One region of the Streptomyces sp. NBC_01288 genome, then DNA from elsewhere that is predicted to be linked to it. Evidence: riboswitches for the same ligand, from Rfam matches in the RefSeq annotation. Region 1 holds a riboswitch; each other region holds the start of a gene.
The links. Region 1 has a riboswitch for cobalamin ahead of OG194_RS46590 (ABC transporter substrate-binding protein). Riboswitches for the same ligand answer to the same signal wherever they lie in the genome.
Positions count from the first base shown of each region.

Region 1 (7,898 bases):
CGCGTCGAGGTGGGCGCGGGCGGCCTTGGCGGAGGTGAAACGGCCCGTGGCCTCCAGCACGAGGTCCACTTCGAGCTCGGCCCAGGGCAGGTCCGCCGGTTCGCGCTCGGCGAGCACCTTGATGCGTCGGCCGTCGACGACAAGGGTGTCCCCGTCGACGGTCACGGGGCGGCCGAGCCGGCCGGACGTCGTGTCGAAGGCGAGCAGCCGCGCCAAAGTGGCGGGCTCCGTAAGGTCGTTGACGGCGACGACCTCCAGCTCGCTGTCGCGTTCGAGCAGGGCGCGCAGCACATTGCGTCCGATGCGGCCGAATCCGTTGATGGCAATGCGAGTCATGAGTTATGTCCCTTCGGTTCTCCACCAGGCTCGCGCGCGACAGCCGACGCGGACAGTGGCGCGATCGCCATGGTTCAAAAGGATCCCGCCACACCCCGGGCAGGGCCGGGCTACTCCCCCTGCGCGAAGGTCCGCCGGTACTCGCTCGGCGTCGTACCGAGGAGACGGTGGAAGTGCAGCCGGAGGTTCGCGCCGGTGCCGAGACCGACGTCGGCCGCGATCTGCTCGACGCTGCGCTCGGACCGTTCGAGCAGCTCACGGGCCATGTCGATGCGGGCCCGCATGACCCACTGCATCGGCGTGTAACCGGTCTCGTCGACGAAGCGCCGCGAGAACGTGCGCGGTGACACAGCGGCCTGCCGGGCCAGCGTCTCCAGGGTGAGGGGCTCGCCGAGCCGGTGCAGCACCCACTCGCGGGTCGCGGCGAACCGTTCACCGAGCGGCTCGGGCACACTGCGCGGCACGTACTGCGCCTGACCGCCGCTGCGGTAGGGAGCCGCGACCAGGCGCCGGGCCGCGTGGTTGGACGCGGCCACCCCGAGATCGCCGCGCAGGATGTGCAGGCACAGGTCGATCCCCGAGGCGGCGCCCGCCGAGGTGAGCACGCTGCCCTCGTCGACGAACAGGACGTTCTCGTCGACCCGGACGAGCGGGTACTTCGTCGCGAGCGCCCGCGTGTAGTGCCAGTGCGTCGTGGCGCGCTTGCCGTCGAGCAGCCCCGTGGCGGCGAGCGCGAAGGCCCCGGTCGAGATCGCGGCGAGCCGCGCGCCCCGGTCGTGCGCGGAGATCAACGCGTCCAGGACACCCCGCGGCGGATCCTCCCGGTCCGGGAACCGGTACCCGGGGAGGAACACGATGTCGGCCCAGGTCAACGCGTCGAGACCATCGGCCACGTGGTACGACAGTCCGTCGCCGCCCGTCACCAGCCCGGGCGCCGCACCGCACAACCGCACCTCGTACGGCATGCTCGCCCGCGTAGTGAACACCTGCGCGGGGATTCCGACGTCGAGCGGCTTGGCGCCTTCGAGGACGAGGACGGCGACGCGACGCAGACGGGCAGAGGACACGCACACAGCCTACGCAGGGCTACGGCTCCACGTTCACGGAGCCGCACCGGGTCGCCGCAGGTCAGACCTTCCAGGAGCGCAGCTGGTCGGCCACGGCGAGAACCCCGACCCGAGTGTCGCGGATCTTGCGGACGAGGTCGGAGAGGGCTCCGTAGGGCGGGTCGATCCCCTCCCCGGACTGGCCCATGTACTGGGCGGCGACGAACGCGGCGTACAGGCTGTTGCGGTGCGGCAGCGGCTCCAGGCGCACGATGGTGTGCATGAGCGCGGCGGCCCGCCAGGCGGCGTCCGGGTCGGCCGCGGCGAGGGTCGGCAGTTTCGTCTTGTGCCGGGATACGGCGGCCACGAGCGCGGAGTAGTCGGAGACCGACATGTCCTCGCGGCCGAGGGCGGCCTCCTGGACGTCGAGCAGCCAGGAGACGTCGATGTACAGGTGCATCAGGCGGCCGCGGCCCCGTCACGCTCGGAAGGCGGCACCTCGTCGGGGAAGGCGTCGTCGAACTCTCCGCGCAACCGCTCGGCCCACAGAGAAGCACCGGCGACGAACCGGCCGCGCTGCATCTCGCGGACTCCGAGGTCGTGCAGATACTGCTTGAGGCTCTTCCCCTCGGCCGCGGCGGCCGCGCGCACTCCTTCAAGTTCCTCTTCGGTGAAGGACACATTCAGTGATGGCATGCTGCGATGGTACCTAGTTGGTGCCGCCGGTGCGAGGGGCATGCCATCAGAGCCGATACGGCAGGGATTCGGGGCAGCCCGCCCACGTCCGACAGGGCCCCGTCCTGCCCGCCCGGACACGGCGCCTAAGCTGCGGGAATGCTCTCCAACGACTACCTCTCCGAACTGTTCTCACTCGACGGCCGAGTCGCCGTCGTGACCGGCGGCAGCTCCGGCATCGGCCGGGCCGCCGCCGGGGCACTCGCCCGGGCGGGGGCGAGCGTGGTCGTAGTGGCACGCAAGGAGCGGGAACTGACCGTCACGGTCGACGAGTTGACGGCGGCGGGCTGCCGGGCGGCGTGGGTGAGCGCCGATCTGAGTACCCGGGGCGGCATCCGGGCGGCGGCAGAAGCGGCGGCAGCGGTGTTCGGCGAGCCGGACATCCTCGTGAACAGCGCCGGCATCAACTTGCGCCCGCCGATGGGCGAGTTGAGCGAGGAGGTTTGGGACACCACGATGGCCCTGAACCTGGAGGCCCCCCACCTCCTGGGCCAACGCTTCGGCCCCGGCATGGCCGAGCGGGGCTTCGGCCGCATCATCCACATCACCTCCCAGCAGGCCCACCGCGCGTTCGCCCAGAGCGGCGCCTACGGCGTCTCCAAGGGCGCCCTGGAGTCCCTCGCCCGCTCCCAGGCCGAGGCCTGGTCCCCGCACGGCGTCACCTGCAACACGCTGGTCCCCGGTTTCGTGATGACCCCGCTCAACGAACGCCTCTCGTCCAACCCGGAGATGGTGACGGCCCTGGCCGCCCGCACCCTGATCGGCCGCAACGGCCTGGCCGAGGACTTCGCGGGCGCGACGGTGTTCCTGGCGAGCCGCGCCTCGGCTTACGTCACCGGGCAGTCGGTCTTCGTGGACGGTGGATTCTCCGTGCACTGAGGTCGGTTGAGAGGGTGGGACCCATGACTGAAGCCCCTGACATCGCAACCGCCTGGAGTTGGCTCCTGGAACGCGGACCCGGCACGCGAGGGGCCATGCAGGACTCCACCTCCGAGCTGATCCACTTCGTCCGCGCGCGACCTCACGCAGGTGGCTCCGTCCCCCCGCCACGACATCCGCTCCCGCGCCGCAGGAAACGGATCACCGGATGCCCAGGGTCGTGGCCGACCTCGGCGCTGACGCCGTAGACGTCCTTGATGAGGGCCGGGGTCAGGACCTCGGTCGGGGTGCCCTCGGCCACCGTGCGGCCGGTGTTGAGGACGAGCAGGCGGTCGCAGTACATCGCGGCGAGGTTGAGGTCGTGGAGGGCGATCACGGTGGTGACCGGGAGGTCTGCGATCCGGTCGAGGAGGTCCAACTGGTGCTGGATGTCCAGGTGGTTGGTCGGTTCGTCCAACAGGAGTTCGCGGGGTTCCTGGGCCAAAGCGCGGGCGATCTGGGCGCGTTGGCGTTCGCCGCCGGAGAGGGTGTGCCAGGACTGGGCGGCGCGGTCGGTGAGGCCGGTGCGTTCGAGGGCCTCGGTGACGGCGTGGGCGTCGGCGGCCGACGCCGGTGACCAGGCGCGGCGGTGCGGGATACGCCCGAGGCCGACGACCTCGCGGACGGTCAACTCGGTCTGGGTGTGGGTGTGTTGCTCGACGGTGGCGATACGGCGGGCGGTTGCGCGGCGCCCGACTTCGGCGAGCGGGCGACCGTCCAGCGTGACGACTCCGGTGGAGGTCGGGAGGACACCGGCCAGCAGACGCAACAGGGTTGATTTCCCTGACCCGTTGGGGCCCAGGAGGCCGACGGTCTCGCCGGGGTGCAGGGCGAGCGTGACGCCGTCGACGATCAGTTGGCCGTCGGTGCGGCGGGTTACCCGGTCCGCGTGCAGGCCGGTGTCCGGAGCGGGGGTGCTCATGTCTTCCTCCGGCCTCGGTGCAGCACGACTACGAACGCCGGTACTCCGATCAGTGACGTCACCACCCCCACCGGCACCTCCTGGGGGTCGACGACGGTACGGGCGAGGGTGTCCACCCACACCAGAAAGACGGCTCCGGTCAGCGCGGTGATCGGCAGCAGTCGTACATGCCCGGCACCCGTCAACGCGCGGGTGACGTGCGGCAGGACGAGGCCGACGAAGCCGATCGCCCCCGCGCAGCTGACCAGGACGGCGGTGAGCAGCGCCGTGGCGCACAGCAGGATGAGCCGGGCGCGGGCGACGTTCACGCCGAGGCCCGCGGCCGCCTCCTCGCCGAAGGCGAACGCGTCCAACGTGGTGGCATGGCCCAGGCAGACGACCAGGACCAGCGCCAACGCGCCCGCGCAGAGCAGTACTTGGCCCCAGTCCGCGCCGGAGAGCGAGCCGAGCAGCCAGAACAGGACACCCTTGGTGGTCTCGGCGTCCGCCGACGTCAGCACAGTGAACGACGTGAGCGCGGAGAAGAGTTGCATGGCGGCCACGCCGGACAGCACCACCCGGTCCATGCCCGCGCCGAGGCTGTGGCTGAGCAGCATCACCAGGCCGAAGGAGAGCAGCGCACCGACGAACGCACCCGCCGACAGCGACACCGCCCCGCCGCCCACCCCGAGCACGACCACAGCGACCGCCCCCGTGGACGCCCCGGAGGAGACGCCGAGCACGAACGGGTCCGCCAGCGGATTGCGCAGCAGGGACTGCATGACCGCGCCGCACAGCGAAAGCCCGGCGCCGCAGACGGCGGCGAGCAGCGTGCGGGGCATGCGCAGGTCCCAGACGATGCCGTCCCGCAGCGGGGCGAGCGTGCTCTCGCCGCCTCCGAGGTGGGCCGCGACCGACGCCCACACGTCGGCCGTGGAGATGTCGGCGGGTCCGATGGTCACCGCGAAGGCCACGGAGACCAGCAGCGCGATCAGCCCGCCGCCCGTCAACAGCAGGGTGCGGACGGTCACTTGGCGAGTCCGAAGTCGCGCAGGCCGGCGGCGACCTGCTCGATCCCTTCGACGGTGCGGATGGAGGGGTTCATCGCCTGGCCGCTGAGCAGGATGTACCGCTTCTTCTTGACGGCGGTGAGGTTGCGGGTGGCGGCGTTGGTCTCCAGGAAGTGGATCTTCGCCTTGGCGGTCTCGGCGGTCTGCGACTTGCGGGTCAGATCGCCGAGGACGATGACGTCGGGATCACGGTCGGCGACGGTCTCCCAGTTGATCTGAGGCCACTCGTCATGGGTGTCGGAGAAGGCGTTCTTCGCACCGACGGTGCGGGTGATGGCGCCGGGGGCGCCGCAGCAGCCGGCGAGGTAGGGCGACTGGGAGTTGGCGAACCAGTACATGAGGGAGGTGTCGGAGGCGTCGAGGCCGGTGGTGGCCTTGGTCACCCGCGCCTTGAGCTGGGCGACGAGCTGGTCTCCGCGCGCCTTCACGCCCATCGCGCGGGACAGGTCGCGTATCTCGCCGTAGACGCTGTCGAGCGTGAGCGGTGTGCTGCGCGAACCGTCGCCGCCGCTCTCGTTGTCCTTGCCCGCGCAGTCGGACGGCGAGACGTACGTCGGCACGCCCAGCTTCTCGAACTGTTCGCGGGTCGCGACTCCGCCCTTGCCGAGCGTCGAGACGAAGGAGGCGGTGACGAAGTCGGGTTCGGCGTCGAGGACCTTCTCGAAGGAGGGCGCGTTGTCGGCGAGGCGCGGCACGGTCGCGTTGGCCTTCGTCAGGCCCTTGAGCACCGGGTCGGTCCAGGTGGCGGTGCCGGCGATGCGGTCGGCGAGCCCGAGCGAGAGCAGGATCTCGGTGGTGCCCTGGTTGAGGGAGACGACCCGCTTCGGGGCTGACTTCAACGTGACCGTCTTCCCGCAGTCGGTGAGGGTGAGCGGGAAGCCCGCGGCGGACTTCTCCGTCTCGCCGTCGGCGCTGTCGCCGTCGGAACCGCCGCACGCGGTCAGCAGCAGGGCGGGCGCGATGAGGAGTGCCGCGGTACGGCGACGCAGCGGGACGGGGGCGGTACGGATCACGGGCATGCCTTGCCTGTCGGGGCTCGAACGCGGAGCCTGGCCTACGAACTCCCCCTCGCCGAGGGCGAGAAGGCGCCAGCAGGTCTTCGGACTCGGGTTCGTCCGGACGGGGCGCCTTCCCGGCGCGTCGCACACCGGCTCCTTCGGCCGGTCCGCGTCGCCCCAGTGGCGTCGATTGCCCCGCCCGTCCCCCTCACCGCTGCGCGTCAGTTCCGGATTCCCACCGGATTCCCTGGCCTCGGTTGTGGCACGACTGGCCCGCACAACCTATCAAGATCGGCGGTCGGTTCCCGCTGCGGGGTACGGCGCGGAGGTGCCCCTGAACCACTGCCGCTCTGCACCGGTACCGCTGGACTTTCGCCCGGTTCCGTCCGCCCCCTGTGCGGCACGCCCCGCACGGCGGATCGTGGAGGCCCCAACCCGCTCGCACGGAGGTCCAACGGCCATGGCCCAACTGATCGTTGTCGGCGTCGACGGTTCCGCGGACAGTCGCACAGCCGCCGACTGGGCAGCCACGGAAGCCGAGTTACGCGGACTCCCCCTGCGGGTCGTCCACGTCTCGACACTCCCCGACGAGCAACTCCTCACCACCTGGCCCTACGTCCGCGAGCCCTCTCCCGACGCCCTCGTCACGTCACTCACGAAGGACCACCCCGGACTCCGGGCCGAGGCGGTCGCCCTCACCGGAGAGGTCGTATCGGCGTTGCTCCCCCTGACCGCCGAGGCCGACTGCACGGTCCTCGGGCTGCGCGGTACGGGCGGTTTCGCGGGCCTGGCCCTCGGTTCCGTGGCTCACGAGGTCGCCGAGCGCTCCGAGCGGCCGGTGGTCCTGGTGCCGAGCGGGTCCGTCCACAGCCGCCGCGGGCGGTCACCGTACGGCGTGACGCTGGGCGTCGACGGCGGCGAACTGCCGGGCACCGTCGTCGACTTCGCCTTCGACGCCGCCTGCCGGCGCGACACCGGCCTGCACGTCGTACACGCCTGGCGGCTGCCCTCACCCGCCGAACACTGGATGCCGTACGCACCACCGGAGAAGGACCGAGGCCGCTGGGAGGACCAGGAGGCCCAACGCCTCTCGGACGCGTTGCGGCCCTGGCGGGAGAAGTATCCGCACGTGGGTGTCTACGAGGATCTCCGCCTCCAGAGCCCTGCGGCCGCCCTGGTCCAGGCGTCGGTCCCGGCCTCGGCGGAACTGCTGGTGATCGGCCGCGCGGGCACGACACTCGGGCCCACCCTGCACGCTGTACTGGAACACACCGCGTGCCCGGTGACCGTAGTCCCGCACCACGCATGAGAAACAGCTCCGCCCGTTACACTCGCGGGCCCGAACTCACCTCGCGACAAAGGCCGTTGGGCAACAGGAGAACCGAAGTGACGGATGCAGGATTCAGCGCGGACGACGTGGACACCGGCAAGCCCCAGTCGGCCCGCATGTACGACTACTTCCTGGGCGGCAAGGACAACTACCCCGTCGACTGGGAAGCCGCCGAGAAGGTCATCTCCTTGTTCCCCGCCGTCAGGCAGATGGCGCGGGTGAACCGCGATTTCATGCACCGGGCCTCGCGGCTGCTGGCGGAGCGGGGAGTCAGCCAGTTCCTGGACATCGGCACCGGGATACCCACCCGCCCGAACCTTCACCAGGTGGTCCAGGAGATCAACCCCCGTGCCCGCGTGGTCTACGCGGACAACGACCCGATCGTCCTCAGGCATGCCGAGGCGCTTCTGCACAGCACGCCGGAGGGCAGCACCACCTACGTCCAGGCCGACGTGCGCGAGCCGGGGAAGATCCTCGCGGCGGCGAAGGAGCAACTGGACTTCGAGCAGCCGATCGCCCTGTCCTTGATGGCCCTCCTGCACCTGGTGGCGGACGAGGACGATC
Region 1 covers NZ_CP108427.1:10,326,380-10,334,277, reverse strand. The annotation lists gene gap (type I glyceraldehyde-3-phosphate dehydrogenase) at 1-336, opposite strand, end outside; gene OG194_RS46620 (GlxA family transcriptional regulator) at 447-1,403, opposite strand; gene OG194_RS46615 (hypothetical protein) at 1,465-1,842, opposite strand; gene OG194_RS46610 (hypothetical protein) at 1,842-2,078, opposite strand; gene OG194_RS46605 (SDR family NAD(P)-dependent oxidoreductase) at 2,217-2,996, shown strand; gene OG194_RS46600 (ABC transporter ATP-binding protein) at 3,139-3,957, opposite strand; gene OG194_RS46595 (FecCD family ABC transporter permease) at 3,954-4,967, opposite strand; gene OG194_RS46590 (ABC transporter substrate-binding protein) at 4,964-6,025, opposite strand; cobalamin riboswitch at 6,080-6,296, opposite strand; gene OG194_RS46585 (universal stress protein) at 6,465-7,313, shown strand; gene OG194_RS46580 (SAM-dependent methyltransferase) at 7,391-7,898, shown strand, end outside.

Region 2 (7,898 bases), 2.2 Mb from region 1:
GTTGTCCAGCCACCGGTATGCGGCCATGTAGTGGTGCGACGGCGGCATGTCGGGGTCGTGGTAGATCGCGATCGGGTTCTCCCCGAAGCCGCGCGGCGGCTGGATCATCACGACGACGTTCCCGAACTGGAGCGAGGCGAGCACGATGTCGTCGCCGTCGACGTAGAGGTTGCCGGGCGGCTCACCCCACGCGTCCAACATGCCCTGCCTGAGCTCCGGTTCGAGCTTGTCGAACCACGCCTGGTAGTCGGCGAGCGGCACCCGCGCGGGCGCGGCGGCCAACTGCTCCTCCGTCAGCCACTCCACGTCGTGGCCACCGGCGTTGATGAGCCGGTGGATCAACTCGTCCCCGTTGTCCGGGTGTTCGTCGACCCCGTACCCGGCGTCCCGCAGGGCATCGAGCACCCGGATCGCCGAGGCGGGCGTGTCCAGGCCGACCGCGTTGCCGACCCGCGAATGCTTCGTCGGATAGGCGGTGAAGACGACCGCGAGCTTCTTCTCGGCGTTCGGCTTGTGCTTCAACTTCGCGTGCCGTACGGCGATCCCGGCGACGCGGGCGGCGCGCTCGGGGTCGGCGACGTAGACCGGGACGCCGTCCGGGCCCTCCTCCTTGAAGGAGAACGGGACGGTGATGAGCCGTCCGTCGAACTCCGGGATCGCGACCTGCATCGCCGCGTCCATGGGGGAGAGGGCGGCGGAGGACTCGTCCCAGGTCGCCCTGGACGACGTAAGGCAAAGGCCTTGCAGCACAGGGACGTCGAGGTCGGCGAGCGCGCCGATGTCCCACGCCTCCTCGTCACCGCCGGCCGACGCCTGCGAGGCGTGCGTACCGCCCGCGGCCAGGACGGTGGCGATCAACGCGTCCGCCGTGCCGAGGATCTCGTACAGCCCGGAGTCGGCGCCGCGCAGTGAACCGCAGTACACGGCAAGGGCGTTGGCGCCCTTCGCCTCGATCTGGTCGCACAGGGTGTCCACGAAGGCGGTGTTGCCGCTCAAGTGGTGCGCCCGGTAGAAGAGGACACCGACCATCGGTCGGCCCTCGACGAAGGCACGCTCGCCGTGGACGCCGAACTCGGCCATCTTCTGCGGCTCTTCGAAACCCTCGCCCGTCAGCAGCACCGTGTCCGAGAGGAACCGGGCGAGTTCGGCGAGGTTCTCCGGCCCGCCCTCGACGAGATACCGCAGCGCCTCGGCCACCACACCGGCCGGTACCGACGACTCGGCCATCAACTCCGCGTCGGGGACGGTCTCCCCGCCCAGCAGCACGGTCGGAATCCCGGACGACTTCAGCGCGGCGAGTCCGTCCTCCCAGGCGCGCTTGCCACCGAGCAGTCGTACGACGGCGATGTCCGCGCCCGCGACGAGCGCGGGCAACTCGGCTGCCACGTCCACCCGGTTCGGGTTGCCGATCCGGTACCCGGCGCCGGAGGCCCGGGCCGCCAGCAGATCCGTGTCGGCGGTCGACAACAACAACACTGTGCTCATGCGGGCGCTCCCGGTGGAATGAAAGGCAGTCCTTGCGGCGCGCCGGACTCGATGAGTCGCCAGAGCGCGTCCGTGTCCGCGTGCTGTTCGATGAGGTCGCCGAGCCGGTCGAGCTGCTCCTCGCGCAGCGCGGCGAACGAGGTGTCGGGCGCCGGTACGAACCGGCGGCCCGCGGCGGTCGCCACCTCGCGCAGAAACGCCCGCCGGAACCCGTCCGACTCCAGCGAGCCGTGCCAGTGCGTGCCCCAGGTCTGACCGACCCGGCACCCGTCCAAGAAGGTTTCGCCGCCCGTCAGTTGGGCGATTCCGTGGTGGATCTCGTAGCCCTCGACCGGTTCGCCGAGGGCTTCGCCCACCGGCCGGGTGAGGGTCTTCTCGCGCGCGAACCGCACGCGCAGCGGCAGCACTCCGAGCCCGTCGACCGACCCCTGCCGGCTCTCGACCTCGTCGTCGATGTGCTCGCCGAGGATCTGAAAGCCACCGCAGATACCGAGAGTTGGCCGCTGCTCGGCCGCCCTGCGCACGAGGGCGTCCGCAAGTCCCCGCTCGCGCAGCCACTCCAGCGCCTTCACCGTCCCCCGGGTGCCGGGGATGACGACGAGGTCCGCGTCGGCCAACTCCTCCGGCCGGTCCACGAACCGCACCACGACGCCCGGTTCGGCGGCCAGCGCGTCCACGTCGGTGAAGTTGGACATGAGCGGGATCGCGCAGACGGCGACCCGCAGCACGTCCTCGCCGACCGGCGGCGCGGTGTTCGACTCGCGCACGGTCCCGCGCAGCGAGATGCGCAGGCCGTCCTCCTCGTCGATCCCGAGCCCGTGCCGGAACGGCAGCACGCCGTACGTCCGCCGCCCGGTGAGGCCGAGCAGCATCTCCAACCCCGGTTCCAGCAGCGACACATCGCCCCGGAACTTGTTGACGAGGAACCCGGCGACGAACGCCTGGTCCTCGGGGCTGAGCAGCGCGACGGTCCCGAAGAAGGAGGCGAAGACGCCCCCGCGGTCGATGTCGCCCACCACGAGCACGGGCAGGCGGGCATTGCGCGCGATGCCCATGTTCACGATGTCGGTCCGCCGCAGATTGATCTCGGCGGGCGAACCGGCCCCCTCACAGATCACCGCGTCATACGTGCCCCGCAACTCGGCGAGACAGTCCAACACCGTGCCGAGCAGGGCCTCTTGGCGCCCGCCGTGATAGCCGCGGGCACTCATCTCGCCAACAGGGCTGCCCATGAGGACGACTTGGCTGGTCCGGTCACTGCCCGGCTTCAGCAGCACGGGATTCATCAGCGCGGTCGGCTCGATCCGGCACGCCTGCGCCTGCATGGCCTGTGCCCGACCGATCTCGGCGCCCTCGCGCGTCACGAACGAGTTCAGGGACATGTTCTGCGCCTTGAACGGCGCGACCTTCACGCCCTGCCGCACCAGCCACCGGCAGATCCCGGCGGTCACGACACTCTTGCCGGCGTCCGAGGTGGTGCCGGCCACCAACAGCCCGCCGCCGCTCATGACTTCCGTCCCTTCACCAGCAGCCGCCCGGCGACACTGACCCCGAGCGCGAGCAGACCGACGCGCCGGGACAGTCGTACGGCACGCGCGATGTCCGGTACGGCGACGGGGCGTCCGTCGCCGTTGAGCACGGGCCGGTGCTCGACCCGGCCGCCGTAGGAGAGCGTCCCGCCGAGGCGTACGCCGAGGGCTCCCGCGAAGGAGGCCTCGACGGGGCCGGCGTTGGGGCTGGGATGTTTGCGGGCGTCGGTGCGCCAGGCGCGGGCGGCGCCGCGCGGGTCGTCGCCCGCGACGGTCGCGAGGGCGGCGGTGAGGCGGGCGCCCGGCCAGCCGGCGACGTCGTCGAGGCGGGCCGAAGCCCAGCCGTAGCGGCGGTACTTGGCCGACCTGTGGCCGACCATCGCGTCGAGCGTGTTCACGGCCCGGAACCCGAGCAGGCCCGGGACACCCGCGATGCCGCCCCAGACCAGGGCGCCGACGACCGCGTCGGAGGTGTTCTCGGCGACGGACTCGACGACGGCCCGGGCGATCCCGTCGGCGTCGAGGGACTGCGGGTCCCGCCCGCAGAGGTGGGGGAGCCGGGCCCGCGCACCGTCGATGTCACCGGCCTCCAGCGCCCGCCCGATGACCCCGGCCTCGCGCGCGAGGGAGGTCCCGCCGACGACGGCCCAGGTGGCGGCGGCGGTGAGGGCGGCAGAGGCCGTACGGGACGGCCGTAGGGCCGAAGTGGCCGCGGCGGCGAGGGTGATGGTGCCACCGACGCACACGGCGGTGTGCAGGGCGCCCCAGCCCCGGTGGTCGCGCCACAGCACCTGTTCCACGGCGCCCGCGGCACGGCCGAAGGCGGCGACCGGATGCCCGCGGCGGGGATCGCCGAGCAGGTGGTCGCCGAGGAGGCCGGCGGCGGCGCCGTACGCGAAGACGCGATCGGCACGCATCGGGTCAGCCGATCACTGAGTCGGACACGGGGATGGTGCGGGACCTCGAACGGCAGCCGAGCATGGCGATATGTCCTCACTCAGGGTGTCCACGCCCTGGTTCGACGAGACCGGCGGTGAGAGTTCCTGGCTCCCGGGGGTGTCTACCCCGGTGACAGTGGCGGGACCGCGCCGGATTCGCACCGGCTTCCTCTCCTGCCGCCGTATATGGCTCCGGCAGTCCACCATGCTGTTGGAAGGGCCGTCAACTTGCTGTTGACCTGCGGGGACGGAGTGTGCTGATGCCCACACGCGAGGGGTCGGAGGGGTCACGCGGACGTGGGGTGCGGGACGGCGATCCGTCCCGCACCCCACGCTCGGTCCAACTGGCGGCCGGTCAGGCCACGATGAGATAGATCCCGTACGCCACCGCCGCCGCGCAGGCCGCGAAGCAGGCGTACGCGCCGGTCAGGGCGAGGGGCGCGGAGTCGCCCTGGGCGGTGGCGCGTTCGCGGCGGGAGAGGCCGACGATGCCGAGGGTGAAAACAGCCACCAGGGAGACGGTGGCGACGAGGCTGACGCCGAAGACGGAGCCGAGGGCTGCCCAGTCGATGTGCATGCTGATTCGTTCCTTCGTGTCCGGGGCGCGGGGCTCAGACGGCGGCGGCCGGCGGTGTCGCCGGGTCGGACTGCACGATGGGGGCCGGGTTCACGGGCGGCGAGGGGATCGTCGCCGTGAGGCCTTCGGAGAGGGCGACCGACGGGGGCGGCGGGGTCACGGCGGCGATCGCGGTGGTGATCACGCCGGCCGGTTCGTCGACCTCGTTGACGTTCGAGGCGTCGACGACCTGGCGGCGGGAGAGCAGCCAGATGCCGGCGCTGGAGGCGACCAGGAAGACGGCCACCAGTGCGGTGCCCCAGTCGCCGAGGTCGGTCACGGACTCGGCGAGCGCACCGACCAGTGCGGCGGCCGGCAGGGTCAGACCCCAGGCGACGAACATCCGGGTCGCGGTCGACCAGCGGACGACCCCGCCCTTGCGGCCGAGGCCCGCGCCCATCACCGAGCCGGAGACGGCGTGCGTGGTGGAGAGGGAGAAGCCGATGTGCGAGGAGGCCAGGATGACCGCGGCGGCGCTGGTCTGGGCGGCGAAGCCCTGCTGCGGCTGGAGGTCGGTCAGGCCCTTGCCCATGGTGCGGATGATGCGCCAGCCGCCGATGTAGGTGCCCATCGCGATGGCGAGGCCCGCGGAGAGGATGACCCAGGTGGGCGGGTCCGAGTCGGGGGCGATGGAGCCGCCGGCGATCAGGGCGAGGGTGATGATGCCCATCGTCTTCTGCGCGTCGTTCGTGCCGTGGGCCAGCGAGACCAGTCCGGCGGAGGCGATCTGGCCGACGCGGAAGCCCTTGTCGGCGGCCTTGCCCCCGGCGTTGCGGCTCAGGGCGTACGAGAAGCGGGTGGCGAGCATCGCCGCGATGCCCGCGACGATCGGGGCGGCGATCGCCGGCAGCAGGACCTTGGTGACCAGGACGTCGCCGTGGACCGCGCCGGTGCCGGCCGAGGCGATGGTGGCGCCGATCAGACCGCCCATCAGGGCGTGCGAGGAACTGGACGGCAGACCGACGAGCCAGGTCACCAGGTTCCAGAGGATCGCGCCGACCAGGGCGGCGAAGATGACCTCGGGACGGATGCCGCTCTCGTCGACGAGACCCTTGGAGATCGTGTTGGCGACCTCCACGGAGAGAAAAGCGCCCACCAGGTTGAGGGTGGCCGACATGGCCACCGCGACCTTGGGCTTGAGCGCACCGGTCGAGATGGTGGTGGCCATCGCGTTGGCGGTGTCGTGGAAACCGTTCGTAAAATCGAACGCGAGTGCGGTGATTACCACAATCGCGAGGATCAGCGAGAAGTTTTCCATTTACCCAGGCAATCGTTCGAGGTCATCGGCGCGTTGACCGTAGGCAATCCGGATGAACGGAAGATGAACTGAGGGGGTCCCTGTGGTGGCCGGATTGCCCAGCAAATCGACTAGTAGCCCCGGGCGAACTTCCTCAGTTGGCTCACCGTCCCGTTGAAGAGATTCTGGTCACCCGGCAGGCTCCCGCTGTTGTCGTACTGCCAGAAGGTCCAGTACGACCATCCGGCGGGCAGCGAGCCCGCGTCCGCCGCGTTGTGGCGGGCGATCCACAGCGCGTGTGTCGAGGCCAGGGAGCTGTTGTCGCCCGTGCAGGTCTTCCACCACAGGGTGGTGGTGTAGATCACCGGGCGGCGGCCGGTCTCCCGGTTCACCTCGGCGCTGAAGGCCTTGATCCAGCTGACCATCTTGGCCTTGCTCAGGCCGTAGCAGCCGTGCTTCTTGTCGTACGGGTTGTATTCGATGTCCAGCGCGGGCGGCAGCGTCCAGCCGTCCGCCTTCCAGTCGCCGCCGTGCGCCACGAAGTACGCGGCCTGGCTCGCGCCCGACGACCTGTCCGGCAGGGCGAAGTGGTACGCGCCGCGGATGACGCCGGCCTTGCGGGCGCCGTCGTACTGCCGGCCGAAGTACGGGTTGCGGTAGGTCGTCGACTCGGTCGCCTTGACGTAGACGAACGTGGCGCCCTTCGCCTTCGCGCTCGGCCAGTCGACGTTCTTCTGGTGCGAGGAGACGTCGTGGCCCTTCGGTGAACTCGCGACGATGTCTGCGGCGACGGCCGGGATCTCGGCGAGCGCGAGGGTGGTCGCGCCGACGGTGAGCGCGGCGACGGCGGCTACGGCGAGGCGGGCGCGGGGGTCGGTGCGGAGGCGAAGGCGGATGCCGGTGCGGACGCGGGTCAGGGACGGTGTGCGATCACGGGCCATGTTTCCCCCGGGGAATGGCGGCGTGCACGACAAATCACCCAGAGGTTGTTGGACGATCCGTCGATGCCGGTCGGTCTCCAGTCGGGCGACTGGAGTGGGCGGTTCACGCCCATATGTCATCTTTCGGACGCGCGGCTTCCGGCCTAAAGTGCCTTCGCCCGAACGTGCGTTGGGGCACCGGCTGACAGGATCGCGACATGGCTGAGCAACGGCGGGACCAGCGGGGCGGGCGGGACGCCCGGGAGAGTGCGGGAACTGCGGGTGAGACGCGGAGGCGGAGTGTCCTCCCCGAGGAGGCGCACGCCTGGGGCGCGCTCGTCGCGACCGCGCGCCGGACGGTCTCCGACGGCCTGGTCGTCGGCACCTCCGGAAACGTCTCGGTCCGCGTCGGCGACACCGTCCTGGTCACACCGTCGGGCGTCCCCTACGACCGCCTCGCACCCGCCGACACGGTGGGTGTCGACCTCGACGGCAGGCAGGTCCTCGGCACCCTGCTCCCGACGAGCGAACTCCCCATGCACCTCGCCGTCTACCGCACCACCGACGCCCACGCCGTCGTCCACACCCACGCCGTCCACGCGACAGCCGTCTCGACCCTCGTCCCCGAACTCCCCTCGGTCCACTACATGTCCGGCGCCCTCGGCGGCCCGGTCCGGGTCGCCCCGTACGCGACCTACGGCACGGAGGAGTTGGCCGAGAACATGCTCCACGCCCTGACGGACCGCTCCGCCTGCCTGCTCCAGAACCACGGCACGATCGCCTACGGCACCTCCCTGGACCAGGCTTTCGACCGCACGGCCCAACTGGAGTGGATGTGCCGACTGTGGCTGACGGCGTCGTCCGTGCCGGGGCTGTCGCCTACGTTGCTGACGGGGGAACAGGTGGCGGCGGCGGGGGAGCGGTTGCGGGGGTATGGGCAGGGGGAGCGCGCGGCGGGGTGAGGGGGTGGAAGCGGGGGTGAGGGTGAGGGGGTGAGGTCCGCTGGGGTGAGGGCGGCCGGAGTTGAGGGTGGCCGGGTTGAAGGCGGCCCGGGTGAAGCAGCGGGTGTGACGGCAGCCGGGGTGGACGGTGACGGGGCTTGGGAGCAACTCGGGTGAGGGCAGCGGGTGTGACGGCAGCTGGGGTGGATGGTGACGGGGCTTGGGAGCAACC
Region 2 covers NZ_CP108427.1:8,145,335-8,153,232, forward strand. The annotation lists gene cobN (cobaltochelatase subunit CobN) at 1-1,485, opposite strand, end outside; gene OG194_RS36605 (cobyric acid synthase) at 1,482-2,993, opposite strand; gene OG194_RS36610 (cobalamin biosynthesis protein) at 2,990-3,931, opposite strand; cobalamin riboswitch at 4,030-4,172, opposite strand; gene OG194_RS36615 (hypothetical protein) at 4,308-4,529, opposite strand; gene OG194_RS36620 (inorganic phosphate transporter) at 4,564-5,826, opposite strand; gene OG194_RS36625 (lysozyme) at 5,937-6,746, opposite strand; gene OG194_RS36630 (class II aldolase/adducin family protein) at 6,944-7,687, shown strand.
Region 2: linked by a shared signal. The riboswitch ahead of OG194_RS36610 (cobalamin biosynthesis protein) and the one ahead of OG194_RS46590 (ABC transporter substrate-binding protein) in region 1 are both predicted to bind cobalamin.

Region 3 (7,898 bases), 8.2 Mb from region 1:
CAAGGCCATCGACGCGGGCATCCCGAAACTCCGCATCGAGGAGGCCGCGGCCCGCACCCAGGCCCGCATCGACTCCGGCCGCCAGCCGGTCATCGGCGTCAACAAGTACCGCGTGGAGACCGACGAGCAGATCGACGTCCTCAAGGTCGACAACTCCTCCGTACGCACCCAACAGATCGAGAAGCTACGGCGGTTGCGCGCCGAGCGCGACGAACAGGCCACCCAGGACGCGCTGCACGCGCTGACCCGCGCGGCCGACGAGGGCACGGGAAACCTCCTGGAGCTGGCGGTGAACGCGGCCCGCGCGAAGGCGACGGTCGGCGAGATCTCCGACGCGCTGGAGAAGGTGTACGGGCGGCACGCGAGCCAGATCCGTACGATCGCCGGTGTGTACCGCACCGAAGCCGGCGACTCCCCGTCAGTAGAGCGCACCCGTACCCTCGTGGCCGAGTTCGAGGAGTCCGAGGGCCGCCGCCCCCGCATCCTGGTCGCCAAGATGGGCCAGGACGGCCACGACCGCGGCCAGAAGGTGATCGCCACCGCCTTCGCCGACCTCGGCTTCGACGTCGACGTCGGCCCGCTGTTCCAGACCCCCGGCGAGGTGGCCCGCCAGGCCGTAGAGGCGGACGTACACATCGTCGGGGTGTCCTCCCTCGCCGCCGGACACCTCACCCTCGTACCGGCGTTGAAGGAGTCCCTCGCCGAGGAGGGCCGCGAGGACATCATGATCGTGGTCGGCGGGGTCATCCCACCCCAGGACGTCCCCACCCTCCTGGAGATGGGCGCGGCGGCCGTGTTCCCGCCCGGGACGGTGATCCCGGACGCGGCCTACGACCTCGTACAGCGCCTGGCCGCCGACCTCGGGCACACCCTGTGATCGAGGTCGACACCTATGTGAAGGGCGTACTCGACGGCAAGCGGGCCCTGGTGGCCCGCGCCATCACCCTCGTCGAGTCGACCAAACCCCAACACCGGGTCATGGCCCAGGAGTTGCTGACCGCACTCCTCCCGCACAGCGGCCAGGCCCGCCGGATCGGCATCAGCGGCGTACCCGGCGTAGGCAAGTCGACCTTCATCGACGCCTTCGGCACCCGGCTCACCTCGCAGGGCTTCCGGGTCGCGGTGCTGGCCGTGGACCCGTCGTCGACCCGCACGGGCGGTTCGATCCTCGGCGACAAGACCCGCATGGAACACCTGGCCGTGGACCCGGCGGCCTTCGTCCGCCCCTCCCCCACCGCCGGCACGCTGGGCGGCGTCGCGAAGGCGACCCGCGAGTCCATCGTGGTGATGGAGGCGGCGGGCTACGACGTCGTCCTCGTCGAAACGGTAGGCGTAGGCCAGTCGGAAACGGCGGTGGCCAACATGGTCGACTCCTTCCTCCTGCTCACCCTGGCCCGCACCGGCGACCAGTTGCAGGGCATCAAGAAGGGCGTCCTGGAGCTGGCGGACGTCATCGCCGTCAACAAGGCGGACGGCCCGCACGAGCGCGACGCGAAGAGCGCGGCACGTGAACTGGCAGGCGCGCTACGCCTGATGCATCCGGCCGACGCGGCCTGGACCCCGCCGGTACTGAGCTGTAGCGCCCGCGAGGGAACAGGCCTGGACACGGTCTGGGAGCACCTGGAGCAACACCGCTCCCTGCTGGACTCCACGGGCCGCCTGGCGGTGAAGCGCAGCGAGCAACAGGTGGACTGGACTTGGACGATGGTCCGAGAAGAGCTCTTGGGCCGCCTGCACGCCGATTCGACTGTCCGCGCCCTGGCCCCGGACCTAGAACGCCAGGTACGAGAGGGCGAGTTGACAGCAACGCTGGCGGCCGAGCAAATCCTGCGAGCTTTCGAATCCCGGCCAACTGACTTGCCCTAGGGGCGCGGGGCTGTATCGATTTGCGGCTCCGCCGCGTGGGCGCGACCAGCCCCCACCGGCCCGCACCCAAAAATCGACGCACAAGACCCCCACCCCGTAGGCTGGCCAACGCAGCTGGTTCGCCCCGTCACCCAGACGGACGCGTCGCAAGAGGGAACCCGGTGAGACTCCGGGACTGCCCCGCAGCGGTAAGCAGGAACGACCGCCGTCATACGCACTGGGCCCACACAGGACCTGGGAAGCGACGGCCAGTAGGTGACCTCCGGTCAAACGGAGGCCGTGCCCGCAAGTCCGAAGACCTGCCACCTGCCCGCACGCGAAGCATTCGCGCGCGGAATCCCGGTGACCTCGTGGGCGGGTCGGCGTACACACGGGCGATCACCATCCCCCGGTCTACGAACTTCGCGCTCACGTCCCGACACCGGGATCCAGGGAGATATCTCGCGAAGGAGATTTCCGTGACACCGAAGTCCGCAGCCGCGGCAGCACGGGCCACCGTCTACGGCTACCCCCGCCAGGGCAAGGGCCGAGAACTCAAGAAGGCCATCGAGGGCTACTGGAAGGCCCGCGTCGACGCCGACGCCCTCCGCGCCACCGCCGCCGAACTGCGCCGCACCAACTGGCAGCAGCTGACGGCCGCCGGCATCCACGAGGTCCCGACCGGCGACTTCTCGTACTACGACCACGTCCTCGACACCACCGTCATGGTCGGCGCCATCCCCGAACGCCACCGCGCCGCCGTCGAACTCGACGCGCTGGACGGCTACTTCGCGATGGCCCGCGGCACGCAGGACGTGGCGCCGCTGGAGATGACGAAGTGGTTCGACACGAATTACCACTACCTCGTGCCCGAGTTGGGCCCGGACACCGTCTTCACCACCGACTCCACCAAGCAGGTGGCGGAGTTGAAGGAGGCCCTCGCCCTGGGCCTGACCGCCCGCCCGGTCCTGGTCGGCCCGGTCACCTACCTCCTGCTCGCCAAGCCCGCCCCCGGAGTGTCCGCGGACTTCGAACCGCTGACGCTCCTGGACCGGCTGCTGCCCGTGTACGCCGAGGTCCTCGCCGACCTGCGCGCGGCGGGCGCGGAATGGGTGCAGCTCGACGAGCCCGCCCTGGTCCAGGACCGCACCCCGGCCGAACTGAACGCCACCACCCGCGCCTACCGCGACCTCGGTGCCCTCACCGACCGGCCGAAGCTGCTGATCGCCTCCTACTTCGACCGGCTCGGCAACGCGCTGCCGGTCCTCGCGAAGGCACCCGTGGAGGGCCTCGCGCTGGACTTCACCGAGTCCGCCGCCGCCAACCTGGACGACCTCGCCTCCGTCGGCGGACTGCCCGGCAAGCGGCTGATCGCCGGCGTGGTCAACGGCCGTAACGTCTGGGTCAACGACCTCACCAACTCCCTTGCCACACTGGGCACGTTGCTCGGGCTGGCCGACCGCGTCGACGTGGCCGCCTCCTGCTCGCTGCTCCATGTGCCGCTCGACGCGGCCGCCGAGCGGGACATCGAGCCGCAGATCCTGCGCTGGCTGGCGTTCGCACGCCAGAAGACGGCCGAGATCGTCACGCTCGCCAAGGGATTGACCCAGGGCACCGACACGATCGCCGCCGAACTCGCCGCCAACCGCGCCGACTTGGCCTCCCGCGCCGGTTCGGCACTCACCCGCGATCCCGCCGTACGGGCCCGGGCCGCCGCGGTCACGGACACCGACGGCCGCCGCTCCCAGCCGTACGACGAGCGGACCTCGGCGCAGCGCGCGCATCTCGGGCTGCCGCCGCTGCCGACGACCACGATCGGTTCGTTCCCGCAGACCGCCGAACTGCGCACCGCGCGGGCCGACTTGCGAGCGCGACGGATCGACACGGCCGGTTACGAGGAGCGGATCAGGGCAGAGATCGGCGAGGTCATCTCCTTCCAGGAGAAGACCGGCCTGGACGTCCTCGTGCACGGCGAGCCCGAACGCAACGACATGGTCCAGTACTTCGCCGAGCAGCTGACGGGCTACCTCGCCACCCAGCACGGCTGGGTCCAGTCCTACGGCACCCGTTACGTCCGCCCGCCGATCCTGGCCGGCGACATCTCCCGCCCCGAACCGATGACGGTGCGCTGGACGACGTACGCCCAGTCGCTCACCTCACGCCCGGTCAAGGGCATGCTCACCGGACCGGTCACCATGCTCGCCTGGTCCTTCGTCCGCGACGACCAGCCGCTCGGCGACACCGCACGGCAGGTCGCCCTCGCCCTGCGCGACGAGGTCAACGACCTTGAGGCGGCCGGGACTTCGGTCATCCAGGTCGACGAACCCGCCCTGCGCGAGACCCTCCCGCTGCGCGCGGCGGACCGGGAGGCGTATCTCGCCTGGGCCACGGAGGCGTTCCGGCTGACCACCGCCGGGGTCCGGCCGGAGACGCAGGTCCACACGCACATGTGCTACGCCGAGTTCGGCGACATCGTGCAGGCCATCGACGACCTCGACGCGGACGTCATCAGCCTGGAGGCGGCCCGCTCGCACATGCAGGTCGCGCGGGAGCTGGCCGAGCACGGCTATCCGCGCGAGGCGGGGCCGGGTGTCTACGACATCCACTCCCCGCGCGTGCCGAGCACGGCCGAGGCAGCGGCCCTGCTGCGCAAGGGACTTGAGGCCATCCCGGCGGAGCGGCTGTGGGTCAACCCGGACTGCGGTCTGAAGACCCGCGGCTGGCCCGAGACCCGCGCGTCCCTGGAGAACCTGGTCGCCGCGGCCCGCACGGTCCGCGAGGAGCTGACCGGGTCCTGACCCGATGGTGATGGGGGGGCGGCCGGGAGGACACCCTCCCGGCCGTCCCCGCCCTGAGACGATGATCCGCACAGCCCGCAGAACTGGAGCGCCGAAGTGACCAGCCGCATCACCTTGATCTCGCCGGCGATGAACCGGTCCCTGCGGGAGACCCGGTTCGACGACGGCAGCCCGCTCGACCCGAGCGGTGCGGCCCGCGCCGAGTCCGTCGCGGGTTCGCTCCGGGCGGCTGACCGGGTGCTGGTCTCGCCCACCGTGCGGTGCCGGGAGACGGCGTCCGCGCTGGGCCTCTCGGCCGTGCCGGAGCCCGAGTTGGCGGGGTTGGACATGGGGCGTTGGCGGGGGCTGACCCTCGACGAGGTGATGGCGCGGGAGCCGGACGCGGTGATGGCCTGGCTGTCGGACCCGGACGCGGTGCCTCATGGCGGGGAGTCGGTGCGGGTGCTCTGCGAGCGGGCGGGGCGGTGGCTGGAGGCGGCGGCCGGGTTCGAGGGCAGGACCCTCGCCGTGGTCGAGCAGGATTTCGTGCGGGCCGTTGCGGTCACGGTCCTCGACGCACCCGGGCCCGCGTTCTGGCGGCTCGACGTACTGCCGCTGACCGCGACCGACCTCAGCGGGCGGTCCGGGCGGTGGAATCTGCGGCTCGGGCGGGAACTCGGCGGCGAGTGAGTCACCAGGCCAGGTGCAGGGCGTACGGGGAACGGTGGATCATCGTGGGCCGCATGGTGACCGGCCGGTCCTCCGCCAGCCGTAGGCCGGGCAGGCGGGTCGTCAACTCCTCCAGGGTGAGGCGGAGTTGTTCGCGGGCGAGTTGGGAGCCGGGGCAGCTGTGCACGCCGAAGCCGAAGGCCAAGTGGCGGCTCGGGGTGCGGGTGATGTCGAAGGTGTCGGCACGCGCATGGCGCTTCTCGTCCCGGTTGGCCGAGCCGAAGGCGACGAACAGCGCTGCTCCGGCGGGGAGTTCGGTACCGGCGAGGACGACCGGCCGGGTGGTGACCCTGCGGAAGCCCTGCAACGCGGTGTCGTAGCGGGCCGCCTCCTCGATCGCCGCGGGGATGCGATCGGGTTCGGCGCGGAGCAGCTCCCACTGGTCCGGGTGACTGAGCAGATGCAGGACGGTCGTGCCGATGAGCGCGGTGGTGGTGAGGTGACCTGCGAGGAGCAAGTTCTGGAGATGGGCGACGAGTTGGTGCCTGTGCTCCAGGGTCAGGTCGCCGCCGTCCCCCTCCTCGGCGACCGAAGCGATCAGTTCCGTACAGAGGTCCTGGCGGGGGTCTGCGTGCCGCTCCCGTACGTACCGGTCGAGCGTGCGCTGCATCGCGACGACGTCCTCGGCCGCGGCGATCTGCTCGTCCTCCGCCAGCGGGCGGAAGAGCAACTCCTCGGCGCGGTGACCCCCGTGGACGACGCCGGGCACGTCGGCGGGGTCGAGGCCGACGATCCTGCCGACGACCTCGCCGGGGAGCCTCCTGGCGTACGCCGACATCAACTCGACGTGCCCGTCCTTGCGCTGCCCGTCCACGAACGTGTCCACCAGGGCCGCTGCGCGCTCGGCGGCGTACGGCAGGACCGCCGCGACCCGGGACGGCGAGAGGCCGCGGACGATGGGTGCGCGCAACTGCTGGTGCCGCGCGCCGTCCGCCGTGACGACGACGGGTCGCCCGCCGAAGCCGCCGCCGAGGATGGCGAGCGCGGCGGGCGCCGGGAGCACGTCGGGCCGTAGGGCCATCGCTGAGGAGAAGTCCTCGGGGCGGCGCAGGACTTCGCGTACGTCGGCGTCCCGGGAGACGAGCCAGGCGTCGAGTTCGGCGAGGTGGGTGAGGCCCTCGGTCTGCCGTGCCCGGGTGTAGGCCGGATACGGGTCGCGCTGCAAGTCGTCGAGCCCGGCGTGCAGTTCGCGGTTCACGGGACACCCTCCGGCCGATGGCGTGATGCGGTGCGGTGCGGTGCGGTGCGGGTCGGGCTCATCGTGCCGGACGGGTGTCCCGGTGCGGTAGGGAACTTCCGGGCAGTTCGGACCAGTTGGTCAGAAGACGACCGTCCAGCCCTCCCGTGCGGCCTGGTCGGCGGTGTACGAAACGCCGTGGACCTTGAGGCCGTTCGCGTCGAGGAGGGTGATCTCGCCGCCCTGGTTGCCGAGTTGGACGCCGTCGGTGAGCGGGACGAGCAGAGTGGCGCCCGGGGGGAGGGGGCCGGGCGGTACCGCGCAGGAGTGGCCGAGCCGGTCCCGTACCCGCCAGCCGGTCGGGTCGAGCGGATCGGGCGAGGCGTTGAGGAGCGTGACGCTCTCCGGCTCGGGCGCCGGGCCGCGCGGGTTGACCAGGGCCGCCACGATCCGGACGGGCCGGCTGCCGGGGTCGGGGCGCGAACCGTCGGTGTCCTCCAGGGTGTGGCCGGTGGTGTCGTCGGTGTGCCAGGACTGGCTCTGGAAGGCGAGGAAGATACCGACCCAGCGAGACTGTGCCGGGAAGTGGATGAGGAGGCCGCCGTCCTGCCAGACCCCGTCGTCGCCGCTGAAGCGGCGGCTGTTGCCCTGGTTCATGTGGATGTCGTGGACGCCGTTGCCGGGCAGGAAGCCGAACACCTTGTCCTTGACGGTCGGTTCGGGGCCGAAACGCTCGCCGAAGACGTACAGCCGGGCGTCCGGGTCGTCCACCGCGCGTCGTACGTAGTGGTCGAGGAGGTCGGCGAGGTCGTTGTCGGGGCCGCTCGCGTCCGGCGGGAGGGTGCGCAGTTGCGCCGGGTCGAAGAGGTTGCCGCGCACGAAGTCGAGGTTCGGGCCGCCGGGTCCGGGCAGCAGGGTGTTCCAGCCGCTCGGGAGGCCCTCCAGCCGGGCGGTGACCGGGTGTTGGAAGTCCTCGCTGACGAGATAGAGCAGTTCGGAAGGCTGCTCGGCGGACAGGACGTTGACCGCGGCCCGGAAATGTGTGCCCGAGTCGTCCGTGAGATGGATCTGGTAGTGCGGTGTCCCGGCGGCGCCCTCGCGCCTGGTGTCCACCGCGCGCGTGATCAGAACGCCGTAGGCCTTCAGTGGCATGACGACCAACTCCCCCTGCGGGCAGGCGGGATGCCCGCCCATGGGACAGAGCGTAGGGGGGAGGCGCCCGCTCCGGCCTGGACGCGGGGAAACTCGGGGCGGCTGTCGGGTGTACGTCTGCGTACCTATGAACCGCTAGGCCATGGGTGTGAGCCGCCGATGAAAGTATCGCCGATCAAGAAGCGTTCTCTACGATCCATACATGGTCAACTTCCGTC
Region 3 covers NZ_CP108427.1:2,105,115-2,113,012, forward strand. The annotation lists gene scpA (methylmalonyl-CoA mutase) at 1-877, shown strand, start outside; gene meaB (methylmalonyl Co-A mutase-associated GTPase MeaB) at 874-1,866, shown strand; cobalamin riboswitch at 1,978-2,175, shown strand; gene metE (5-methyltetrahydropteroyltriglutamate--homocysteine S-methyltransferase) at 2,325-4,643, shown strand; gene OG194_RS09260 (histidine phosphatase family protein) at 4,740-5,312, shown strand; gene OG194_RS09265 (cytochrome P450) at 5,314-6,549, opposite strand; gene OG194_RS09270 (DUF2278 family protein) at 6,670-7,680, opposite strand; gene OG194_RS09275 (SRPBCC family protein) at 7,883-7,898, shown strand, end outside.
Region 3: linked by a shared signal. The riboswitch ahead of metE (5-methyltetrahydropteroyltriglutamate--homocysteine S-methyltransferase) and the one ahead of OG194_RS46590 (ABC transporter substrate-binding protein) in region 1 are both predicted to bind cobalamin.

Region 4 (7,898 bases), 6.8 Mb from region 1:
AGGTGACGGAGCCGCGACATGTCAGACGTACCCGAAGTTCCGCCCGAACCGGCACCACCGCTGGTGACACCGGCCCGCGTCGTCATCGCGGTCTGCCTCGTCGCGCCGTTCGTGGCGCTGCTCTGGGTCGGCTCCTACACCAAGATCGACCCCACGTTCATCGGCGTCCCGTTCTTCTACTGGTACCAGATGCTGTGGGTGCTGATCTCGACGGTGCTGACGATGACCGCCTACAAGCTGTGGCAGCGCGACCAGCGGGCCCGCCATGGAGGTAACCGGTGAACGACGGCGTGAACGGCGTCGCTCTCGGCGTCTTCATCTTCTTCTTCCTGGCCGTCACGGTCCTGGGCTTCCTGGCCGCCCGCTGGCGCCGGGCCGACAACGAGCAGAGCCTCGACGAATGGGGCCTGGGCGGACGGTCGTTCGGCACCTGGGTCACCTGGTTCCTGCTCGGCGGCGACCTCTACACGGCTTACACGTTCGTGGCGGTCCCGGCGGCGGTCTACGCGGCGGGCGCGGCCGGCTTCTTCGCGGTGCCGTACACGATCCTCGTGTACCCCCTCATCTTCACGTTCCTGCCCCGCCTCTGGTCGGTGTCGCACAAGCACGGATACGTGACGACCTCGGACTTCGTGCGCGGCCGCTTCGGCTCGAAGGGTCTTTCGCTGGCCGTGGCGGTCACCGGCATCCTCGCGACGATGCCGTACATCGCACTCCAACTGGTCGGCATCCAGGCCGTGTTGGACGTCATGGGGGTGGGCGGCAGCGCGAACTCCAACTGGTTCGTGAAGGACCTGCCGCTGCTGATCGCGTTCGCGGTGCTGGCCGCGTACACCTACTCGTCCGGCCTCCGCGCGCCCGCGCTGATCGCGTTCGTGAAGGACGGCCTGATCTACCTCGTCATCACGGTGGCGATCATCTACATCCCGATCAAGCTCGGCGGCTTCGACGACATCTTCAGCGCGGCGGGCGCCAAGTTCAAGGCGGCCGGGACAGGCGGACTCGTCCCCGCACCGGCGGGCCAATGGACGTACGCCACACTGGCGTTGGGCTCGGCACTGGCCCTCTTCATGTACCCGCACTCGATCACCGCGACGCTCTCCTCCAAGAGCCGCAACGTGATCCGCCGCAACACCACGATCCTGCCCCTGTATTCACTGATGCTGGGCCTGCTCGCGCTGCTCGGCTTCATGGCGATCGCGGCCGGAGTCAAGGTCACCAACGGCCAGTTGGCGATCCCGCAGCTGTTCGAGAACATGTTCCCGGACTGGTTCGCGGGCGTGGCCTTCGCGGCGATCGGCATCGGCGCCCTCGTCCCGGCGGCGATCATGTCCATCGCGGCGGCGAACCTCTTCACCCGCAACATCTACAAGGACTTCATCAAGCCCGACGCGACCCCGGCCCAGGAGACAAAGGTCTCCAAGATCGTCTCGCTCCTGGTGAAGGTCGGCGCCCTGGCCTTCGTCCTCACGATGGACAAGACGGTCGCCATCAACTTCCAGCTCCTGGGCGGCATCTGGATCCTCCAGACCTTCCCGTCCCTGGTGGGCGGCCTCTTCACCCGCTGGCCCCACCGCTGGGCCCTCCTCACCGGCTGGGCGGTCGGCATGATCTACGGCACCCTCGCCGCGTACGGGGTCGCCTCCCCGACCCAGGACCACTTCGGCGGCTCGTCCAAGGAGATCCCCGGCATCGGCGAGATCGGCTACATCGGCCTGACGGCGTTCGTCCTGAACGTCGTCGTCACGGTGGTCCTGACATTCGCCCTGAAGGCGTTCAAGGCCCCAGAGGGCATCGACGAGACCAACCCCGCCGACTACACCGCAGACGCGGGCGACCCGGGCGTAGAGGTGGAACTACCTCCGGCAACAGCAGGGGCAACCCACTAACGCAGGCTGACCGTCCCCACCCAGGGGCGCGGGGCTGTATCGATATGCGGCTCCGCCGCGTGGGCGCGACCAGCCACACACAACCCGCAGCGGGCCACCGGAAAGCAAGTTCCTCGGCGGCCCGCTGTCGTACACACTCACCCCCATGGACATCCTCATCCGCCGAGCAATCCCCACCGAATACGAAGACCTCGGCAACATCACGGCGCAGGCCTACCTACAGGACGGCCTCCTCGACTACGGCGACGACGACCCCTACCTCCCCGTACTGAAGGACGTAGCAAGCCGAGCCGCAGCCGCAGAGGTCCTCGTCGCGGTGGACGGCGACCACCTCCTCGGCGGAGTCACCTTCGTCCCCGGCCCCGGCCCAGTCGCCGACATCGCGACAACCGACGAGACAGAGATCCGCGCACTGGCGATCGCCCGCACCGCCCGCGGCCGAGGCGCCGGCGAGGCCCTCGTCCGCGCCTGCGTCGACCGCGCCCGAGCCACCGAGGGCTGCACGGCCGTAGTCCTGTCGACCCAGAGCTCCATGCACGCGGCCCACCGCATCTACGAACGCCTGGGTTTCGTCCGCACCCCCGACCGCGACTGGAACCCCGTGCCACACCTGGACGATCTCACTCTGCTCACCTACAAGCTGACACTCTGAAACCACCGCGACACAACATCTGGTGGTGACGTGACAGGCGAGCACAAGATGTATGCTCATGCTCGCTGTCGCCGCAGGGGAATCCGGTGCGAATCCGGAACTGTCCCGCAACGGTGTACTTACGTGCATATGCACGCATGGCCAGTCCGAGGACCTGCCGACAGCTCGCGTCCGGCCACCCGGCCAGGCGCATGACGTCCGGGCCTCGTGGAGTGGGCCGGTGGACGCGACGCCCCGTGCGCTCGTGTACTGCCGCCTGCCCTCGGCGAGGCCCCGTGCCGAGCGAGGGAGAGCCCCACCGTGACCATCGCGCCAGCAGAGCCGGCATCAGCGACCCAGGTGAACGAGGCGATCGTAGCGACCGCGACCGGACCCGGAACCGACGTTCCCGGAACGGCCGTTCAGGACGCCGACGGCCCCGGTACCGCGATCCTGCGGACCCTGACCGAGCTGACCGCCGACCTCCCCGACGCCGACCCCGGCCGGGTCGCCGCCGCCACGTTGCGCGGCCGGTCCGCGCACGCGGACGTGGCGGAACTGCGCGAGCTGGCCACGGAGGCGGCCGCCGGCCTCATCTCCGAGGACCCGGTCTACTCCCGGCTGGCCGCCCGGCTGCTGACGATCAGCATCGCCGCCGAGGCCGCATCCCAGGGCGTCACGACGTTCACCGGGTCCGTCGCCGTGGGCCACCGCGAGGGCCTCATCGCGGACCGCACCGCCGAGTTCGCGACGCTGCACGCGGCCCGCCTGGACGCGCTGATCGACACGGAGGCCGACGACCGCTTCGGCTACTTCGGCCTGCGCACCCTGTACAGCCGTTACCTCCTGCGGCACCCGATCACCCGCAAGGTCATCGAGACGCCCCAGCACTTCATGCTGCGCGTGGCCGCCGGTCTCGCGGAGGACGACAGCACCCGCGCCCTGGACGAAGTCGCCGCGCTCTACCGCCTGATGAGCCGCCTGGACTACCTCCCGTCCTCCCCCACACTCTTCAACTCCGGCACCCGGCACCCCCAGATGTCGTCCTGCTACCTCCTCGACTCCCCGCTGGACGAGCTGGACTCCATCTACGACCGCTACCACCAGGTCGCCCGCCTCTCGAAGCACGCCGGCGGCATCGGACTGTCGTACTCCCGCATCCGCAGCCGGGGTTCGCTGATCCGGGGCACGAACGGGCACTCCAACGGCATCGTCCCGTTCCTGAAGACGCTGGACGCCTCGGTCGCCGCGGTGAACCAGGGCGGCCGGCGCAAGGGTGCCGCCGCGGTCTACCTGGAGACCTGGCACTCCGACATCGAGGAGTTCCTGGAGCTGCGGGACAACACCGGTGAGGACGCCCGCCGTACGCACAACCTGAACCTCGCGCACTGGATCCCGGACGAGTTCATGCGCCGGGTGAACGAGAACGGCGACTGGTCGCTGTTCTCCCCCGCCGACGTGCCCGAGCTGGTCGACCTGTGGGGCGCCGAGTTCGACGCCGCGTACCGCAAGGCCGAGGCGCGGGGGCTCGCCAAGAAGACCATCCCGGCCCGTGACCTCTACGGCCGCATGATGCGCACCCTCGCGCAGACCGGCAACGGCTGGATGACCTTCAAGGACGCGGCCAACCGCACCGCCAACCAGACGGCCGAGCCGGGCCACACGGTCCACTCCTCCAACCTCTGCACGGAGATCCTGGAGGTCACGGACGACGGCGAGACGGCGGTCTGCAACCTGGGTTCGGTGAACCTGGGCGCGTTCGTCACCGATGGTGAGCTGGACTGGGAGCGCCTGGACGAGACCGTCCGCACGGCCGTCACCTTCCTGGACCGCGTGGTCGACATCAACTTCTACCCGACCGAGCAGGCGGGCCGTTCCAACGCCCGCTGGCGCCCGGTCGGCCTGGGCGCGATGGGCCTCCAGGACGTCTTCTTCAAACTCCGCGTCCCCTTCGACTCCCCGCAGGCGCAGGCCCTTTCGACGCGTATCGCCGAGCGCATCATGCTCGCCGCGTACGAGGCCTCCGCCGACCTCGCCGAGCGCAACGGCCCGCTGCCGGCCTGGGAGAAGACCCGTACCGCCCGCGGTGTCCTGCACCCGGACCACTACGACGTGGAACTGACCTGGCCCGAGCGCTGGGCCGCGCTGCGGGAACGTATCGCCCAAGTCGGCATGCGCAACAGCCTGTTGCTGGCCATCGCGCCCACCGCCACCATCGCGTCCATCGCGGGTGTCTACGAGTGCATCGAGCCGCAGGTCTCCAACCTGTTCAAGCGCGAGACGCTGTCCGGCGAGTTCCTCCAGGTCAACTCCTACCTGGTGAACGAGCTGAAGCAGCTCGGCGTGTGGGACGCCCGCACTCGTGAGGCCCTGCGTGAGGCCAACGGCTCGGTGCAGGCCTTCAGTTGGATCCCGGCCGAGGTCCGCGCCCTGTACCGCACGGCCTGGGAGATCCCGCAGCGCGGCCTGATCGACATGGCCGCCGCCCGCACCCCGTTCCTGGACCAGTCCCAGTCCCTGAACCTGTTCCTGGAGACGCCGACGATCGGCAAGCTCTCCTCGATGTACGCGTACGCCTGGAAGCAGGGCCTGAAGACGACGTACTACCTGCGCTCCCGCCCGGCGACCCGCATCGCCCGCGCCGCCCAGGCCCAAGCCCAAACCCCCATCCCCGTACAGCAGTTGACCCCCGACGAAGACGCGGTCGCCTGCTCCCTTGAGAACCCCGAGTCCTGCGAGGCCTGCCAGTAATGAGCTCCCCCGAAAAGAACCTCCTCGACCCGGGCTTCGAGCTGACCCTCCGCCCCATGCGCTACCCGGACTTCTACGAGCGCTACCGGGACGCGATCAAGAACACCTGGACCGTCGAGGAGGTCGACCTCCACTCGGACGTCGCCGACCTCGCGAAGCTGACGCCGGGTGAGCAGCACATGATCGGCCGGCTGGTCGCGTTCTTCGCGACGGGTGACTCGATCGTGGCGAACAACCTCGTGCTGACGCTGTACAAGCACATCAACTCCCCCGAGGCGCGGCTGTACTTGAGCCGTCAGCTCTTCGAGGAAGCGGTCCACGTCCAGTTCTATCTGACCCTCCTGGACACCTACCTCCCCAACCCGGAGGACAGGGCGGCCGCCTTCGACGCGGTGGAGAACATCCCCTCCATCCGCGAGAAGGCCGAGTTCTGCTTCAAGTGGATCAACGAGGTAGAGAAGCTGGACAGCCTCCAGACCCAGGCCGACCGCCGCCGCTTCCTCCTGAACCTGATCTGCTTCGCCGCGTGCATCGAGGGGCTGTTCTTCTACGGCGCGTTCGCGTACGTCTACTGGTTCCGCAGCCGGGGGTTGCTGCACGGCCTGGCGACGGGGACGAACTGGGTTTTCCGGGACGAAACCATGCACATGTCCTTCGCGTTCGAGGTGGTCGACACCGTCCGCAAGGAGGAGCCGGAGCTGTTCGACGACCAGCTCCAGCAGGAGGTGACCGACATGCTGCGCGAAGCCGTCGAGGCGGAGCTCCAGTTCGGGCGCGACCTGTGCGGTGAGGGTCTGCCGGGCATGAACACCGACTCGATGCGCCAGTACCTGGAGTGCGTCGCGGACCAGCGCCTCCAGCGACTGGGCTTCGCCCCGGTGTACGGCTCCGAGAACCCCTTCTCCTTCATGGAGTTGCAGGGCGTCCAGGAGCTGACCAACTTCTTCGAGCGCCGCCCGTCGGCGTACCAGGTGGCGGTGGAGGGCACGGTCGACCTGGACGAGGACTTCTAGCCCCATCCGGTCGACCCTCGGTCGCCCTTTATCTGTGTCTTACTTCGCGGACGGCCCATGGAGCTTCCATGGGCCGTCCATGGAGTTTCTATGGAGCGGCAAAGTTCATGGGGTGCGTCTGTTCGCGGTCTCGTCGCCCCGGCTACGTTCCACCCGTCCTGTTCATGTCATTCATCAATGGCCCCACAGGACGCTCAAAGTGTCATGCCCATGACGACGTCATCTGCCGCCGCTACGCGCGTCACAGGCCTGCCACCACGCCGAGGAACCCCACTCCAACGATGGAGGCAGTACCCCATGCGTGAGAAGCCCAGACGGAGTCTGCGAAGACTGCTGACCGCCGCCGTACCCGCCCTCACTCTCAGCGTCTTCGGGCTCGTGGCGGCCTCCCCCGCCGGCGCGCAGCCCGCCCCACAGGCCGCCGTCCAGTCCGCCCAGGTCTCCAAGGTCACCCAGAACTCCAAGGCCCTGACGTCCCCCGCGGCCCAGGCCGTCCACTCGACCGGCAAGGCCGGGCAGAAGGTGCCGACCGAGCACCTGTGTGCCGCCGCGGCCCCCGGTCACGCGTCCTGCTTCGCCCAGCGGCGCACCGACATCAAGCAGAAGCTGGCCGCCGCCGTGCACGCGGACGCCGCGGCCGCGGTCTCCGGGCTGAGCCCGGCCAACCTGCACAGCGCGTACGCGCTCCCCTCGACCGGCGGCTCCGGCCTGACGGTCGCGGTGGTCGACGCGTACAACGACCCCAACGCGGCCTCGGACCTGGCCACTTACCGCTCCAACTTCGGCCTGTCGGCCTGCACGGTGGCCAGCGGGTGCTTCAAGCAGGTCAGCCAGACCGGCTCGACCACCTCGCTGCCGACCAACGACAGCGGCTGGGCGGGCGAGGAAGCGCTCGACATCGACATGGTCAGCGCGGTCTGCCCGAACTGCAACATCATTCTGGTGGAGGCCAGTTCGGCCACCGACTCCGACCTCGGCACCGCCGAGAACGAGGCCGTGACCCTGGGCGCGAAGTTCGTCTCCAACAGCTGGGGCGGCTCCGAGTCCTCCTCGCAGACCAGCGAGGACACCTCGTACTTCAAGCACCCGGGTGTCGCGATCACCGTCTCCGCCGGTGACGAGGACTACGGCGCCGAGTACCCGGCGACGTCGCAGTACGTGACCGCGGTAGGCGGCACCGCCCTCTCCACCTCGTCCACCACCCGCGGCTGGACCGAGTCCGTGTGGAAGACCAGCAGCAGCGAGGGCACCGGTTCCGGCTGCTCCGCGTACGACACGAAGCCGAGCTGGCAGACCGACACCGGCTGCACCAAGCGCATGGAGTCCGACGTCTCCGCCGTGGCCGACCCCGCCACCGGCGTGGCCGTCTACGACACCTACGGCGGCTCCGGCTGGGCGGTCTACGGCGGCACCAGCGCCTCGTCCCCGATCATCGCGGGCGTCTACGCGCTGGCCGGCACCCCGGGCTCCAGCGACTACCCGGCGAAGTACCCCTACTCCCACACGAGCAACCTGTACGACGTCACGAGCGGCAACAACGGCTCCTGCTCGACGAGTTACTTCTGCACCGCGGGCACCGGCTACGACGGCCCGACCGGCTGGGGCACCCCGGAC
Region 4 covers NZ_CP108427.1:3,541,457-3,549,354, forward strand. The annotation lists gene OG194_RS15250 (DUF3311 domain-containing protein) at 19-282, shown strand; gene mctP (monocarboxylate uptake permease MctP) at 279-1,889, shown strand; gene OG194_RS15260 (GNAT family N-acetyltransferase) at 2,035-2,541, shown strand; cobalamin riboswitch at 2,594-2,717, shown strand; gene OG194_RS15265 (ribonucleoside-diphosphate reductase subunit alpha) at 2,842-5,271, shown strand; gene OG194_RS15270 (ribonucleotide-diphosphate reductase subunit beta) at 5,271-6,284, shown strand; gene OG194_RS15275 (putative Ig domain-containing protein) at 6,582-7,898, shown strand, end outside.
Region 4: linked by a shared signal. The riboswitch ahead of OG194_RS15265 (ribonucleoside-diphosphate reductase subunit alpha) and the one ahead of OG194_RS46590 (ABC transporter substrate-binding protein) in region 1 are both predicted to bind cobalamin.